DNA from 3 places in the Candidatus Symbiopectobacterium sp. genome. Region 2 is predicted to be linked to each of the others. Evidence: predicted binding sites of a transcription regulator. Region 2 holds the regulator's gene; each other region holds the start of a gene.
What was found. Region 2 encodes PurR, which represses purine synthesis genes. Its sites were predicted from a motif close to CANGCAAACGTTTGCNTG; they were not measured.
Positions count from the first base shown of each region.

Region 1: purM (phosphoribosylformylglycinamidine cyclo-ligase) is a predicted target of PurR. The motif match lies at 4,200-4,217, and genes of this name have one in related genera.
Region 3: serA (phosphoglycerate dehydrogenase) is a predicted target of PurR. The motif match lies at 3,139-3,156, and genes of this name have one in related genera.

Region 1 covers NZ_JAHWCO010000705.1:29-5,608, forward strand. Annotated here, with positions in the region: partial or broken gene QZ506_RS20285 (TonB-dependent siderophore receptor) at 112-1,104, opposite strand; partial or broken gene QZ506_RS20290 (ABC transporter substrate-binding protein) at 1,094-2,218, opposite strand; gene purN (phosphoribosylglycinamide formyltransferase) at 2,427-3,065, opposite strand; gene purM (phosphoribosylformylglycinamidine cyclo-ligase) at 3,065-4,102, opposite strand; gene upp (uracil phosphoribosyltransferase) at 4,420-5,046, shown strand; gene uraA (uracil permease) at 5,259-5,580, shown strand, end outside.
Region 2 covers NZ_JAHWCO010000053.1:97-5,503, reverse strand. Annotated here, with positions in the region: gene QZ506_RS01780 (MATE family efflux transporter) at 1-1,177, opposite strand, end outside; gene QZ506_RS01775 (riboflavin synthase subunit alpha) at 1,640-2,290, shown strand; gene cfa (cyclopropane fatty acyl phospholipid synthase) at 2,359-3,510, opposite strand; gene purR (HTH-type transcriptional repressor PurR) at 4,066-5,091, opposite strand.
Region 3 covers NZ_JAHWCO010000127.1:518-6,097, forward strand. Annotated here, with positions in the region: gene argO (arginine exporter ArgO) at 1-247, shown strand, start outside; gene QZ506_RS03925 (oxidative stress defense protein) at 437-1,162, shown strand; gene QZ506_RS03930 (LysR family transcriptional regulator ArgP) at 1,180-2,073, opposite strand; gene rpiA (ribose-5-phosphate isomerase RpiA) at 2,277-2,933, shown strand; gene serA (phosphoglycerate dehydrogenase) at 3,244-4,473, shown strand; gene QZ506_RS03945 (zinc-binding alcohol dehydrogenase family protein) at 4,624-5,580, opposite strand, start outside.

The sequences.
Region 1 (5,580 bases), on a different contig from region 2:
TAAAGACTGGATGATCATCCATGCTTCATCGGGAAGGTCGTAGCGAGCCATAGTTCAATATACTGTGTAAACATACGGTTACTATAACTCAGGCAATTAAGGGACACAGCCTAGTATTCCGGTCACTGCGTTGAATTTGGTGGCGCGTGCCTGATTGTCGCTATAGCGGTTACGTGCATAGGAATAGGCGATGTTGCTCTTCCGGCGATCGTTGAGCGTTCGCTCCATCTAGGGCGTCACGGTGTCCTGATCGCCGCGCGTGGCGTTATAATGCTCGTCAAAGCGGCGGTCGCGCGGCGTATTGACTGGCTTGCCGGTATTGGGATTGATGATGGTGCCGCGATCGAACGGCGTCAGGTATTCCTGATGTTCATAGGCAAGGCGCACCGTGGTGTCATCGCCATACCACATCACTGACGGCGCAACGGTGGTTTGGCGTTTGCGGCCAACATTGCGCCAGTAATCGGTTTCGTCGTGATCGACCAGCATACGGTAAGCCAAACCGTTGTCTCCTAGTGGTCCGGTGACATCCGCCTGTCCACCGCCCCCGTTAAAGCTGCTCTGCCAGCCTTCGATATGGGTTTTCCGAACCAGTTCCGGTTTTTTACTGATGATATTGATCACGCCGCCGGGTTCAACCATGCCGTACAGCATGGAGGCCGGGCCTTTGAGGACTTCAACGCGTTCGCTGGTAGGCGTGAAATTGCGAGCCTGAATCGAACGAATGCCATCGCGAAACAGCGACCCATCGCGGTTGTCGCCAAACCCACGTTTGATCACCGCATCCTGCGTCCCCCCGAGTGTGTTGGCTTGGGTAATACCGCTGATGCTGTACAGCGCTTCGTCCAGCGTACGTGCCGCCTGATCGCGTAACACTTGCGGTGGCACTACGTTAACCGCCTGCGGCACGTCCAGCAGACGTGCTTCGGTGCGTGTGCCGGTTACGCTTTTGTGCGGTTGATAGCCGCTGTCTGTATCGGCGGTGGCCCGGTCAGATTGCGTGACCACCACGGTATCTTCCTGCGCGCTCGATGAGGCAGCGTGCGAACCCAGTGGCAACAGCGGGATAAGTGGCCAACTGCGACGTATAAAATTAGCGTTCATGTGCGATGTGACTCCAGAATGTCCCTGAAAATTCAATAGGTAAAAATTGTTGGTAGAGTTGTTTTAAGGTGTCTTGCGGTTGCAAATCGGCAAATAGATCGGGGTAGAGCGCTTTGGCAAACATCTCCACCATCACCACGTGATACGGGCTTAGGTAGAAGTTGTGCCGCATACTCCAAGCGCGCCCCTGCTGCACGGCGTTGAGGTGTGACAGAATGGGTTCTTGTTGTAGCAGTGTGGTAAAGCTGTTTTGCGCTTGCTGCTCGGGAACGTCCGGGCCCAGCATCAGTGACGAGAATCGTTTTCCTTCTGGCACCACCATGCCGGTGACGATGTAGACATCGGGGTTGGCTGCCAGCATTTTTTCCGGATTGAGTTCACCATAGACGCGCTGAATGCTGTCGGCTGCGATGTTATCGCCACCGGCAAAGCGCAGTAACTCACCAAGATTGCCACCTACTGCTGTGGTACAGCAGGTATTGCAGCGGCCCATATGCAGGTGCAGCATCACGGTGGGCTTTTGGCCGTGATAGCGCGCTAGGCGTTGTGAAATGGCGTCCATATGCTGCTGGTAAAATGCGCTGAGCGGCAGCACGTTCAGTGCGGTTGAGTACTTCGCCGAGTAAACGGACGCCGGTCAGGGTGTTTTTCAACAGTTCGACGCGCAGATCGACATAAATCACCGGGATGCCTGCGCGTTCAAGCGTCTGCTGTAGCGCATCATCCTTCGCCGAGGTTTTAGCCAGACGCGGCAGGATGACCAGATCGGGCTTTAACGGCAGAATGGCTTCGGCATTCAGCGTGTGCGGCCCCCCCATCGCCAAGACGCGGGATTTGTGCAATGGCAGGGAATGCGGTGGTGTATTTTTCCCAGCTTTGCTCGTCGTAACGTGCCATATCGCCGGGCCAACCCATCACGCGCTGTGCCGGATTACCGGGTTCCAGCAACGCAAGGGTTATAGAGCAAACGGCTTTCACCGAGAAAAAGACGTGAAGGATTATCGGGAATCGTTACCTGCCGTCCCAGCAGGTCGGTAACGGCCTTTCCCCTAGCGGTGGTGTTCGCCAACGGCAGCATGACCAGTAACGTTTTGGTCAGGAATAATGCGCGCATATTCGCCCTCTGCATAAAATCGAGCAGGGGAAGTTAATGAGTATGAGAGTAATTATCAATAATGCTAAGGCGGGGAAAATGCGACAAAAAGATAATGTTGTTTTATATCATTATGATGGTAATAATTTCGTAAGTAAATAAAGTGTCGTTCAGCGGGAACTTTCAGGGCGGCAGAGTGCTACCGCCTGAAAGTCAGTGGGAATTAGCGTTATTCGGCAACATAACCCTGTTTGGGAATACGCACGCCGTCGAGCCAAGCTTCGCCCTCGCGCATTTTAAGACGCCCTTCGGCAAACCAGTTCACCACCAATGGATAGATGGTGTGTTCCTGAGTTTGTACCCGAGCGGCGAGCGCTTCTTCCGTATCATCACCAAACACCGGGACCTTGGCTTGCAGAATCAGAGGACCGCCATCCAGTTCGTCAGTCACGAAGTGGACCGAAGTGCCATGTTCCTTATCGCCATTTTCCAACGCCTTGCGATGGGTATGCAGGCCCGGGTACTTGGGCAGCAGGGACGGGTGGATGTTCAGCATTTTGCCTGCAAACAGCGCAACAAACTCCGGGCTGAGGATGCGCATATAACCCGCCAGTACCACCAGGTCCGGTTGGTATTGCGCCATCTCTTCTGCCATTGCAGCGTCAAAGGCAACCCGGTCAGCGAACCCTTGTGGGTCGATGACATGGGCCGGAATCTCGGCTTCTTGCGCCAGTACCAGACCATAGGCTTCTGGATTATTGCTGAATACGGCCGCGATATTCGCTTTGACACGCTTGCGCGCGCAGGCGTCAATCAACGCCTGCAAGTTGCTTCCTTGACCTGAGAGCAAGACAACGATGTTTTTCATTAATTAATGACCACTGCGTCTCCGGCGTTAGCGGGTTGAATAACGCCGATTTTCCATGCGGTTTCACCCTGGCTATTGAGGAATGCCACGGCTTCCTCTGCCTGTTCAGCAGGCAGTGCGATAATCATACCCACACCGCAGTTAAAAGTACGGTACATTTCGTGACTGCTGACGTTGCCCGTCTGTTGCAGCCAGTTGAACACGGCGGGCCACTGCCAGCTGGATTCATCAATGTTAGCTTGCATGCCTTCTGGCAACACGCGCGGGATATTTTCCCAGAAACCGCCACCTGTCAGGTGAGCAATCGCGTGGACATCCACTTTTTCAATCAGCGCCAGAATGGATTTGACGTAGATCCTGGTCGGGGCCAGCAGGTGATCGGCCAGTGATTTTCCCTCAAGCGTCGTCTGTTCCGGATCGGTTTTGCTCACCTCGAGAATCTTACGTACCAGCGAATAGCCGTTAGAGTGTGGGCCACTGGCTGCCAGTGCTACCAGAGTATCACCTGCCTGCACTTTACTTCCGTCGATGATCTCTGATTTTTCAACAACACCGACGCAAAAACCGGCGACGTCGTAATCTTCACCGTGGTACATGCCGGGCATTTCAGCGGTTTCGCCGCCGACCAGCGCACAGCCTGACTGTTTGCACCCTTCGGCGATACCGGTGATCACGCTGGCGGCAGTATCGACATCCAGTTTCCCCGTGGCGTAGTAATCTAGGAAGAACAGCGGCTCTGCCCCTTGAACTACCAGGTCATTGACACACATAGCCACCAGATCGATACCGATGGTGTCGTGGCGTTTCAGATCCATGGCAAGACGCAGCTTGGTGCCGACCCCGTCAGTACCGGAAACCAGAACCGGTTCACGGTATTTTTGGGGCAAGGCGTACAGTGCACCGAAACCGCCCAGACCGCCCATCACTTCAGGACGGCGGGTTTGTTTCACTACGCCTTTAATACGGTCTACCAATGCGTTACCAGCATCAATATCCACGCCTGCGTCTTTGTAGCTAAGAGAGGTTTTGTCGATCACTGCGGAGTCCCCACGGAGAATACAATTGGTGGTGAGATAGCGAGCATATCCAGCCTGGTGGATCTACCCCTATCTAAGCGCGCTAATTCTAACAGCGAGAGCAATCGTTTGCGAGTGGTGTGTTGCCTGCTTTGCATTTTTCCTGTTCAATGAGAATTTCCCTGCCCGGTTGATCTGGATCAGGCTATAACCTGTAGCGCTTAAGCAAAAAAGCGGTATAATCCCGCGATTTTTTTATGATGGGCTGCCATGTCCGCCCTCGGCGCACCGATTCTGCGTCGTGAGGATATCCGTCCACTTTCTATAGGGGGAATAGAATGAAGGTCGTCGAGGTTAAACACCCGCTCGTCAAACATAAGCTTGGCCTGATGCGTGAAAACGATATAAGTACAAAACGCTTTCGTGAACTGGCATCCGAAGTCGGCAGCTTATTGACCTATGAAGCCACGGCCGATCTGGTTACTGAAAAAGTGACTATCGAAGGCTGGTGCGGTTCGGTGGAAGTCGATCAGATCAAAGGCAAAAAAATTACTGTGGTGCCGATCCTGCGTGCCGGTCTGTGCATGATGGAAGGTGTGCTGGAAAATGTACCGAGCGCACGCATCAGCGTGGTGGGTATGTACCGCAACGAAGAGACGCTGGAGCCGGTGCCTTACTTCCAGAAACTGGTCTCCAACATTGATGAGCGTATGGCGCTGGTGGTGGATCCGATGCTGGCGACCGGTGGTTCGATGATTGCCACTATCGATCTGCTGAAAAAAGCGGGTTGCCAGAGCATCAAGGTATTGGTACTGGTGGCTGCACCGGAAGGGATTGCTGCGCTGGAAAAAGCGCACCCTGACGTTGAGCTGTATACCGCCTCGGTCGACAAAGGGCTCAACGAGCATGGCTATATTATGCCGGGTCTTGGTGACGCGGGCGATAAGCTCTTTGGTACTAAATAAGCCGTATCAGCCGACTGAGTAAGTCGGCTTTTTTTTGCGTCGGTTTCGTTGCGCAACGCCACGGCGGTTTTTCACCCATATTTCGCACGATTTCTATAATCAGCCTCGCTTCCCTACGCGGTGACGCGTGAGGGCGGCTGTGCTGTGATAACGATGCTGGACAAAACGGCTAACCACACAACATCAAGTCACTTTTACAGAGGATATAAACGATGACTCGTCGCGCCATCGGGGTGAGTGAACGACCCCCCTTGTTACAAACCATCCCGCTGAGCTTCCAGCACCTGTTTGCCATGTTTGGCGCGACGGTGTTGGTACCGATTCTGTTCAAAATTAACCCTGCGACCGTACTGCTGTTCAACGGCATTGGCACGCTGCTCTATCTGTTTATCTGTAAGGGCAAGATCCCGGCGTATCTGGGCTCCAGCTTTGCCTTTATTTCTCCGGTGCTGTTGCTGCTGCCGCTGGGATATGAAGTGGCACTGTGCGGTTTTATCATGTGTGGTGTTCTGTTCTGCCTGGTATCGCTGATTG
Region 2 (5,407 bases):
AGGAGACGAAGGTGATGTAGAAAATGGAACGCGTATCTTTATAGCCACGTAATACGCCGTTACCGATAGCCTGCACCGCGTCTGAAATCTGATAAATCGCGGCCAGAAGCATCAACTGCGCCGCCATAGCGACCACTTCAGTGTTTTTGTTATACAACAAGGCGATCTGCTCACGCAGCAACGCGGTGAAAATAGCGGTACAACAGGCCAGCATCACGCCGGTTGCGATGCCGGTGTAGGCCGCAACACGAGCATCTTCCATGGAGCCTTCCCCCAGCCGGTGACCAACGCGGATCGTCGAGGCAATGCCGATAGACAACGGCAACACGAACATCAGAGAACTGAAGTTCAGTGCTATCTGATGCCCGGCAACATCAATGACGCCGAGCGGCAGGATCAGCAGGGCGACGATGGCAAACAGAGATACTTCGAACAGCAGGGCGAGCGCAATGGGCAAACCAAGCGAAAACAGATGCCGCATGGCGGAGAAATCAATCTGCCAGCGCTGCCACTTGATATCGCGAAGCCAACGTGCGTGCATACTGTAAAACGCCATCATCAGCATCATGATCCAATAGGTAGAGGCTGTCGCGACGCCGCAACCCACACCGCCCAGTTCGGGCATGCCAAATTTGCCGTAGATAAAGATGTAGTTCAGCGGAATATTGATCAGCACGCCAATAAAGCCAATCACCATGCCCTGCTTGGTTTTGGATAACCCCTCACACTGGCAGCGCAGCACCTGATAGAACAGATAGCCCGGTACTCCCAGCAGCATCACGTGCAGATAGCCGATGGCAACATTCGCGAGCTCCGGTGAGTCGGTATGCATCATGGCAATAACATGCTTGCCGTTATACAGCACTATCATGGTGATAACCGCAACGATCGCGGCCAAAATAAACGCCTGCTGAACCTGATGGGCGATGCGCGGGCGTCGGCCAGAGCCGTTGAGTTGGGCTACCACGGGCGTGAGCGCCATTAATAAACCATGTCCAAACAGGATGACCGGTAACCACACGGAGGTACCGACTGCAACCGCTGCCATATCGGTGGCGCTATAAGCACCCGCAATAATGGTGTCAACGACACCCATGGAAGTTTGGGAAACCTGCGCAATAATAACAGGAACCGCGAGCGTTAACAGGCTCCGAGCCTCTAACAAATATTTCTGCACGCAAACACCTTCCTTGAATTGTTAAAACGAAAAACTGGAGTCGATACCCCCTCGCTTTCTGTTATACGGCAGCACTGCGAGGTGGCGCATTGCTTTTCCAGCAGGGGGTTGGGATGAATGAAAGTAAACAACCGCAAGCGAGATAACGAGCACAAATGGCTTTCGAAGCCATCCATCTGAGATGGAAAATCAATCGATGACAGAACGTTGTTCCAGTGTAGCTGCTTGGCATAAGTAAACCAACTTCTTCGTAAGATATTGTGTCAATGAAGAGGTTCTGTTGTCTTATCGGATTTGTCAGGTGACAAAGGCGGGAATGCGTTTGGTTTTCCAGTCGTTATGAGGCAAACTGCAAAATGATTTGTCAGCCTTTATTCCCTCGCAGCGTGCCACGTTAGCGTAGGGGGAGATACTGGCACAGTAGAATTCAGTTATTTCACTGATTTATTATGAGGCAAGCGTATGTTTACCGGTATTGTTCAAGGCACCGCGCCGGTGGTGTCCATCGATGAAAAAACGAACTTCCGTACGCATGTGGTAAAACTTCCTCCCGAATTACTGACCGGCCTAGTGACAGGTGCCTCGATCGCCAATAACGGCTGCTGCCTGACGGTGACGGCAATTGATGGCGATCGGGTCAGTTTTGATTTAATGAAAGAGACGCTGCGTCTGACCAACCTGGGCGATATCACGCCGGGCGATCTGGTTAATATTGAACGTGCCGCAAAATACGGCGATGAGATTGGCGGACATGTTATGTCCGGGCACATTATGTGCACAGCCGAAGTGGTTAAAATTCTTACCTCGGAAAACAACCACCAGATTTGGTTCCGACTCTCCGATGAATCGCAGATGAACTATGTGCTGCACAAAGGTTTTATCGGGATTGATGGCATCAGTCTCACTGTGGGTGAGGTGACTCGCAGCCGTTTCTGCGTGCATTTGATTCCCGAAACGCTGCAACGCACCACGCTCGGCCAGAAGCGATTGGGGAACCGGATCAATATCGAAATCGACCCGCAAACTCAGGCTGTTATCGACACGGTTGAACGTGTGCTGGCACAGCGTCAGGCACAAGAGGCCGCAACGGCAAATGCCGCGCAGAGCGCCTGAAGCATGAGCTGAAAAGGCGATAAAAAATGCCGTAACCCCTTTGATGTACGGCGTTAAGCTGACCGAAATCAGCGCGCTACACGCACGCCACCTTCAATCCCTTGGGGGCTAAACAAGACCTGCCACAGTTGAATGTTTCGCGCGCGAAACGCCCCGGCGCAGGCATTCAGGTAGTAACGGAACATACGGTTAAAACGCGGCGAATAACGGTCCGCTAACTGCGGCCAACTGGCTACAAAGCGATCGTGCCAGGCCATCAAGGTTTTATCGTAATCGGCCCCAAAATTGTGCCAATCTTCCATCACCAGATAAGGTTCACTGTGTGCGGCAATGTGGCGCACGGAGGGCAGGCAGCCGTTTGGGAAAATATATTTGTTAATCCAGGGATCAACCTGCGAATCGGTTTTATTTGCCCCAATGGTATGCAGCAGAAACAACCCTTCGGGTTTGAGATTTTTGCTGACGACGCGAAAGTACGTATCATAATTTTTCGGTCCAACGTGCTCAAACATGCCGACAGACACGATGCGATCGAAATGTCGGTTAAGGTCGCGATAATCCTGCAATTCAATGGTGACGTTGAGATCGCTACAGCGCGCCTGAGCCAGTTTTTGCTGCTCACGCGAAATGGTCACGCCGTAAACCGATACGCCATAATGGCGTGCCGCATAGGCGGCCAGCCCGCCCCAGCCGCAGCCAATATCCAACAGGGTCATGCCTGGCTGAAGCTGAAGTTTTTCGCAAATTATGCGCAGTTTGGCCTGTTGCGCCTGTTCTAGGGTAGTGGACTCTTTCCAGTAGCCGCAGGAGTATTGCATATGCGTGTCGAGCATCAGGCTAAACAGATCGTTGCCCAGATCGTAATGCTCCTTGCCGACGATCCAGGCTCGCTTGCGGGATTGCAGGTTAATCAAGCGCGCAGCGACAATGTGCAAAATGTCTTTAAGATGATGGGTGGCCCTTTTCTCAAGCCCCGCGCGTAAAATACGCCGAAAAAAACAGTCTAAACGATCGCACTCCCACCAACCGTCCATATAGCTTTCACCGAGTCCCAGGGAGCCTTCACGCAGAACGCGCTTGTAGAAATCAGGGTTACGTACCCGAATATCAAACGGGCGTGAGCCATTGATTTTGATATCGGCGATAGCCAATAACGCGTGTACGATCCGGAACCAGGACGTGTTATGTTCTGCCAGTTCCTCTACATATGACGAACTCATAACTTCCCCCAACCTTGCCAGACAGCGCCGCAAGGAACAGCATAGACAGTCTCTCATCAACCCGAACGCTGCGGGTTGCGCGTAGCGTGTTCGAATCACGGGCAGGTTACCCGTTGTTCAAATAGTAAGCGGTTGCATTCGTGCGCAGCCGTTTATGCTTGCCCGTTGCACAGCGGCAGCGGGCATAACATCCATCGTCTACTCTCTGGATACCAGAGGGACTGAAGTGTCAACACCGGCACGTGGTAACACGTAGGGGCACATATCCTGATACGCAGTCGTGCGTTCGTTATAATAAGGATAAGTGTAGGGATATTGTCCGAATGAAAAACAGTGTACGACTGCTTCAATCAGAGGACAAGTCAAAATTGATTGATGCAGTCATGAAGAATCTACAAATCAACGCGCTATACCCGTCATACTTCAAGTTGCAGGTGCGTTGTCTGCACTCGCTCACCCGAATCACTTACTTTAGTAAGCTCATCGTGATTCCCTCATTTGCGGCCTTCCCGTAACTCTAATTATTTAGGGCATATAAGAAAATCGTCTTAAACATCAAAGGCGGTAGTCGCGGAAAGGGCCGTCACCCACAGAACGACGCTCGATAAGCGTTGGGTGAACCTCAGTCATCTGCGCATCTTCGCGCTTACTGGTGATGCGATCGAGCAGCATGGTAAAAGCCGATTGGCCCAAATGCTCTTTTGGCTGGTGGATCGTGGTTAAGGCAGGCGTGAAATAACGTGCATGGCGAACATTATCGTAGCCAATCACGGAAATATCTTGCGGTACGAGTAGTCCGAGCTCATCTGCCGCGCAGATGGCGCCCATGGCCATGATGTCACCGCCGCAGAAAATAGCGGTCGGGCGCTGTTTCTGCGCCAAAATGTGGTGCATGGCTTTATAACCGGATTCCGGCTCGAAATCGCCCTGAACAATCCATTCATCGTGAACGGTGATATCCGCTTCCTGCAAGGCTTTGAGAAAACCCAGATAACGCCCGCTGCCCGTGTTGCGTTCCTGAATACCGGGAATAGCGCCGATGTCGCGGTGGCCACGTTCAATCAGGTAACGCCCAGCCAGATATCCTCCTTCAAAGGCGTTATCAATGATAGTGTCAGTGAAATCGCCGCGTGCCTGACCCCAATCCATCACTACCATGGGAATGCTGCGGTAATCGGCCAACATGCTCAGCAGTTCAGGCGGATATTCCGCACACATTACCAACAGACCATCAACCCGTTTTTGCGCCAGCATGGAAAGATAGGCCCGCTGTTTTTCCAGGTTATTATGCGAGTTACACAGAATCAGGGTATAGCCTTTTGCATAACAACTGTTTTCAACCGCTTCGATAATTTCCGCAAAGTAGGGTGCTTCGCTCGAGGTGGCGAGCAGACCGATGGATTTGGTGTGGTTTACCTTTAAGCTCCGAGCCACTGCGCTCGGGGAGTAGTGTAATTCCTTGATGGCTTCCCGCACGGCCGTTTTGGTCTCTTCGGCGACGAAACGTGTTTTATTGATGACGTGAGAGACGGTTGTTGTTGAAACGCCAGCACACTTTGCCACATCTTTGATCGTTGCCATCTAAACATGACTCCTGAACCTACTTGTTACGGCAGTATATAGTTTGTTAATCGTTTGCTTTTGCGTAATGTTCTCTTTCCGATGGTATAAACAGGATATCAGAAGGAGACTGCAGAAATAATTTGTACCTAAAGGGGACGCGTTGATCCCATCGAAGATGACGTGTTCGGACACCGACGCAACGCACGGTAAACTGCAAATTTTGGCTGATTTGCCGCGAAAGTGAAAGGGATAATTGATTTAATTAGTGCAGCCGGGATCGGAGATTTTCCCTATATACCCGTGATCATTGAAGATGCTTGATTTTACGCGGTAA
Region 3 (5,580 bases), on a different contig from region 2:
ACACGTGTATCTGGATACTTTTGTCGTGCAAGGCAGCATTGGCGGGCAAATGGCACCCGATGCGCGCAGTTGGTTTGCATTGGGCTCCATTACTGCTTCGTTCCTGTGGTTCTTTGCATTGGCGTTGCTGGCATCCTGGCTGGCACCGTGGCTGAACACGCCAAAAGCACAGCGCATGATTAATGCCTTTGTTGGCGTCATCATGTGGAGTATTGCGCTGCAACTCGCACATTCCGGTATGCAATAGTGTTGTAACTTGACGTTTTTTACGGTATTCAGGAATTCACCTATAGTTAAGCCAAGACAGCCTGTGCACTATATTTATCAATAACACTATGTTTATCTATAGCTGTAGGCGTATTCATTGCACAGGCGCACCGCCGTCATCGTGGCGTGCAACTGCGCACCATTAAATGGAATCGGGAGAAACGACACTGTGAAGCTAAAAGCACTGGCGATAGCCGCCCTGTTAGGATTAAGCACGCTTCCACTGTCCGGTCAGGCCGCTGAATTGCCGAACGGACCGCACATCGTGACATCGGGCAAAGCGAGCGTGGATGCCACGCCGGATATTGCAAATCTGGCGATTGAGGTCAGCGTTTCATCGAAAGACGTGGCTGATGCTAAAAAGCAGGTGGACGACCGCGTGGCGCAATATTTTGCCTATCTGGAAAAACACGGTATTGAGAGAAAAGATATCAGAGCCGCTAACCTGCGTACCCATCCTGAATACGATTTTCTGAAAGATGGTCGTTCTGAACTGAAAGGGTATCGTGCGGTGCGTCAGGTGGCGGTAACGGTACGCCAACTGGATCAGCTAAATGCCTTGCTGGATGGTGCACTGCACGCGAGGTTGACGGAAATCCGTGGCGTGGAGTTGGGGGTAGCCAACCCGGAAGCCTATCGCGATCAGGCACGTCAGAGGGCAATCGAAACGGCGACCAGCCAGGCGAAAGCATTGGCAACCGGATTCAACGCCAAACTGGGACCGATTTACAGCATCCGCTATCAGGTTGCCAACTATCATCCCGTTCCCATGGCTCGGATGTTTAAAGCGGCGGGCGTCGCGGTAGAGGCCGATGTGGCGCAGACTTACGAGCAGCAAAGCATCCAGTTTGACGATCAGGTTGACGTGGCGTTCGAACTGCAACCTAATCAGTAACGCCTGACTAACGTGCGTCAGGACTGGCGCAATACGCGATGCCCGTGCGAGAGCAGGGCATCCGTCACCTTTCTCATCATCCGACTTTCTGGCGCGAAGCGGTGCCAATAAAGCATACGGCGCTGAAACAGGCCCGGCGTCAGATCGACCAACTCGCTGTTTGCCAATTCTCTCTCGATTTGCAGGTGTGGTATCATGCAGCAGGTGGTGCCCTGTCGTGCCAGTTGTACGAACGCTTCTGACGAGTTAACGATATGGCAGGGAACGCTGCCGGGCGAGAGATCGAAATTCTGCTGCAAAAATGCCTGATGCATATCATCCAGATGATCAAAGGCAACCGCAGGGGCGCGCAGCAACGCGGAACGGGTCACGCCGTTCGGGAAGTAGCGTGCGGCAAAATACGGTGAGGCAACAAACAGATAGTCTAACGCACCGAGTTTATCCACCAGACAGCTCGGCAACGGTTGCGGCTGGATACTGACGGCACCGACCACTTCACCACGGCGCAAGCGTTCTTGTGTGCGGGTTTCATCTTCCACTTGCAGATTAAGGCGAATAGGGGAATCGACCAGTACCGGTTGCAACGCAGGTAACAGCCAGGTTGCGAGACTGTCGGCGTTGACCGCCAGCGACAGCAACAGCGGGATATCGCTGCTGGCATCATTGCCCAGCCACTCTTCTTCCAGCAACTCCACTTGGTGCAACAGCGCCAGCAATTTTTGTCCTTGTTCGGTGGGACGCGGTGGTATGGTTCTGACCAACAGCGGCTGTCCGAACAGGTTCTCCAACTGCTTGATGCGTTGTGAAACGGCGGATTGTGTGATGCACAATTTTTGCGCGGCGCGTTCAAATCCGCGCTCACGGATGACGGCATCGAGAGCCTGAAGTGTGCGATAGTCCGGTCGTTTCATGAAGGTGCCATTTCCTATGGATAAAACTTGCTCTTTGCACTATGCCACATTTTTCCGACGTAACACGCTAAAAATCTGTCCCATTTCACACTGATGGCCGAAAATAATCGAAGGACGCTCGGCGATTGGCGTCGTTTCCGGTGGCGCTTGCTCTATAATACGCCTCTCTCTTCCCACTGTAATTTGCAGGCACGATACAGACCATGACACAAGATGAACTGAAAAAGGCAGTCGGCTGGTCCGCGTTGGATTATGTCCGCCCGGATACTATTATTGGGGTGGGGACGGGCTCAACGGCAGCGCACTTCATTGACGCGCTGGGTTCCATCAAACACCAGATTAAAGGCGCAGTATCCAGCTCCGTGGCGTCTACCGAAAAGCTCAAAAGCTTAGGCATTACGGTGTTCGACAGCAACGAGGTTGATGAACTGGATATCTATGTGGACGGTGCTGATGAGATCAACCCGCACATGCAAATGATTAAAGGCGGGGGTGCTGCGCTGACGCGTGAGAAGATCATTGCTGCCATCGCGCGTCAGTTTATCTGTATTGTCGATGCCTCCAAGCAGGTGGATATTCTGGGTACATTCCCGCTGCCGGTGGAAGTGATCCACATGGCCCGTGCGTACGTGGCGCGTGAACTGGTGAAACTGGGTGGCCAGCCGGTCTATCGTCAGGGCGTAGTCACCGACGACGGCAATGTCATTCTGGATGTGCACAACCTCGATATCTCAGATGCCATTGCCGTAGAAAACCGTATCAATGGGATTGCGGGCGTGGTGACCGTCGGTCTGTTTGCCAACCGTGGCGCTGACGTTGCGTTGGTCGGTACCGCGGACGGTGTAAAAACACTGAAGTAATTTCTCCCCTGCGCATCGGACGTTGGCGTTGAAGGTGCTAACGTCCGATTTTTTTTGCTTAAAAACCACACCATTGTTAAAGTCTCACTTTTGGTACTTAATATCACTTTTTCTTATTTTGTTCCCTTGGCATCTGGCAAGGAGACGCGTTATCCCTATTTTTTTACTGTAAAAGGGAGTTTGTGACGCCGTTAGCAGTATCGGGGAAGCAATCGATTGCCTTGCTGCTGGCGTAATTTTTGTTATGTTGGCAGAGGCTGTTTGGCAAATGGGTTCATTGGCATCTGAAGTCTGAAAATAAGGTCGGGAAATGACAAAGGTATCACTGGAAAAAGACAAGATTAAATTCCTCCTGGTGGAAGGGGTTCACCAGAGCGCGTTGGAAAACCTGCGCGCAGCGGGTTACACCAACATTGAATACCATAAAGGTGCGTTGGATACGGAAGCGTTGAAAGCCTCCATCCGTGACGCGCATTTCGTCGGTTTGCGTTCCCGTACTCATCTGACGGAAGAAGTGTTTGCTGCCGCAGAAAAGCTGGTTGCCGTGGGCTGTTTTTGCATCGGTACCAATCAGGTTGAATTGCCTTCTGCCACCAAGCGCGGCATCCCGGTGTTCAATGCTCCCTTCTCCAATACTCGCAGCGTAGCGGAACTGGTGATTGGCGAAATGCTGCTGTTGCTGCGCGGCGTTCCTACTGCCAATGCCAAAGCGCACAGCGGCGTGTGGCACAAACAGGCTGTGGGCTCATTTGAAGCGCGCGGCAAAAAACTGGGTATCATTGGCTACGGCCACATTGGCACCCAGTTGGGTATCCTGGCCGAAAGCCTGGGGATGCATGTTTACTTTTACGACATCGAGAGCAAACTGCCGTTAGGTAATGCTCAGCAGGTGCGTCATCTGTCCGAATTGCTGAACATGAGCGACGTGGTCAGCCTGCACATACCGGAAACGGCGAGCACCCAGAACATGATGGGCGCGGATGAGCTGGCGCTAATGAAGCCGGGTTCTATTCTGATCAACGCCTCACGCGGTACGGTCGTCGATATCCCAGCTCTGTGTGAAGTGCTGCGTAGCCAACACATTGCCGGTGCTGCGATTGACGTATTCCCACAAGAACCCGCCACCAATACTGACCCGTTTGTGTCTCCTCTGCTGGAGTTCGACAACGTATTGCTGACGCCGCACATTGGTGGTTCCACGCAGGAAGCGCAGGAGAACATCGGTACGGAAGTGGCCGGTAAACTGGCGAAGTACTCTGACAACGGTTCGACGCTGTCTGCGGTTAACTTCCCGGAAGTTTCCCTGCCAGTGCAGAGCGATCGCGCACGTTTGCTGCATATTCACGAAAATCGCCCGGGCGTACTGACGGCGATCAACACCATTTTCGCCGAGCAAGGTATCAACATTGCTGCACAATATCTGCAAACCAGCTCGGATATCGGCTATGTGGTAATCGACGTGGAAACAGATGCAGCGAATACCGCGCTGCAACTGATGAAGGCGATTCCCGGCACCATTCGTGCCCGCCTGTTGTTCTAAGTGCGCGTCGAGCGTTTAATGTCGTGACGCACCTACTTAACATCGTCATTCCCGGCTTTCGCCGAGGATGACGAGAGGTAAAGTGGCTTTGTCATCAGTCAAACAGCACCTTTGGGGCTGTTTGCTTAAAGAGGCTGACAACGCGAGAGTTTATAACGCGATAGTCACCTTACCGCGCATATGCCCTTCCTGCACCTTGGCTTGAGCCTGTTGCAGCGTTTCAACGTTTAAACCGTTCAATACTTCACTGGCTGTGCCTTGCAGTTTGCCCGCGTCCACCAAGTGTGCTACTTCTTGCAGAATTTTCCCTTGCTGTTCCATATCCGGCGTTTGGTACATGCTGCGGGTAAACATGAATTCCCAATGCAGCGAGGCACTTTTGCGCTTCAGTTCGTTCTGATCCAGAGGACGTTCGTTTTCCACAATAGTGCAAATCTTGCCCTGCGGGGCGATCAAGGTGCCTATCGCGCTCCAGTGGCCGTCGGTGTCGTTCAAGCAGAAAATATAATCCACCTGGATGATGCCTGCTTTTTTCAGTTCCTCGACTAAATCGCGATAATCAACCACGAGATCGGCACCGCGCTGACGGCACCATTCTGCCGAATCAGGACGGGATGCCGTAGCGATAACCTTTACCTCACTGCGCAGTGCCGCCAGTGAAATAGCCAGGGAGCCAACGCCGCCCGCACCGCCGATAATCAGCAGGTTTTTCCCTGCGTCAGCGTCCTGAATCTCTAGGTGTTCAAACAGCCCTTCCCAGGCGGTAAGTGCGGTCAGCGGTAGCGCAGCAGCAGCGGCCCAGTCGAGGGATACCGGTTTGTGCGCCACAATCCGTGCATCAATGAGCTGATGCGAACTGTTGCTGCCAGCACGTGTGATATCGCCGGCATACCACACCTCATCGCCCACTTGAAAACCGCTGACGCGATCGCCAATGGCAAGTACGGTACCACTGGCATCCCAGCCTAACACGCGCGGCTCAGCCAACCCGTTTTTCCGCAAACCGGCATGAACTTTGGTATCGACAGGATTGATGGATACCGCTTTTACCTCAACCAGCAGATCGTGTGGGCCAGGTTGCGGCTGCTCTTGGGTAATGGCGATAAA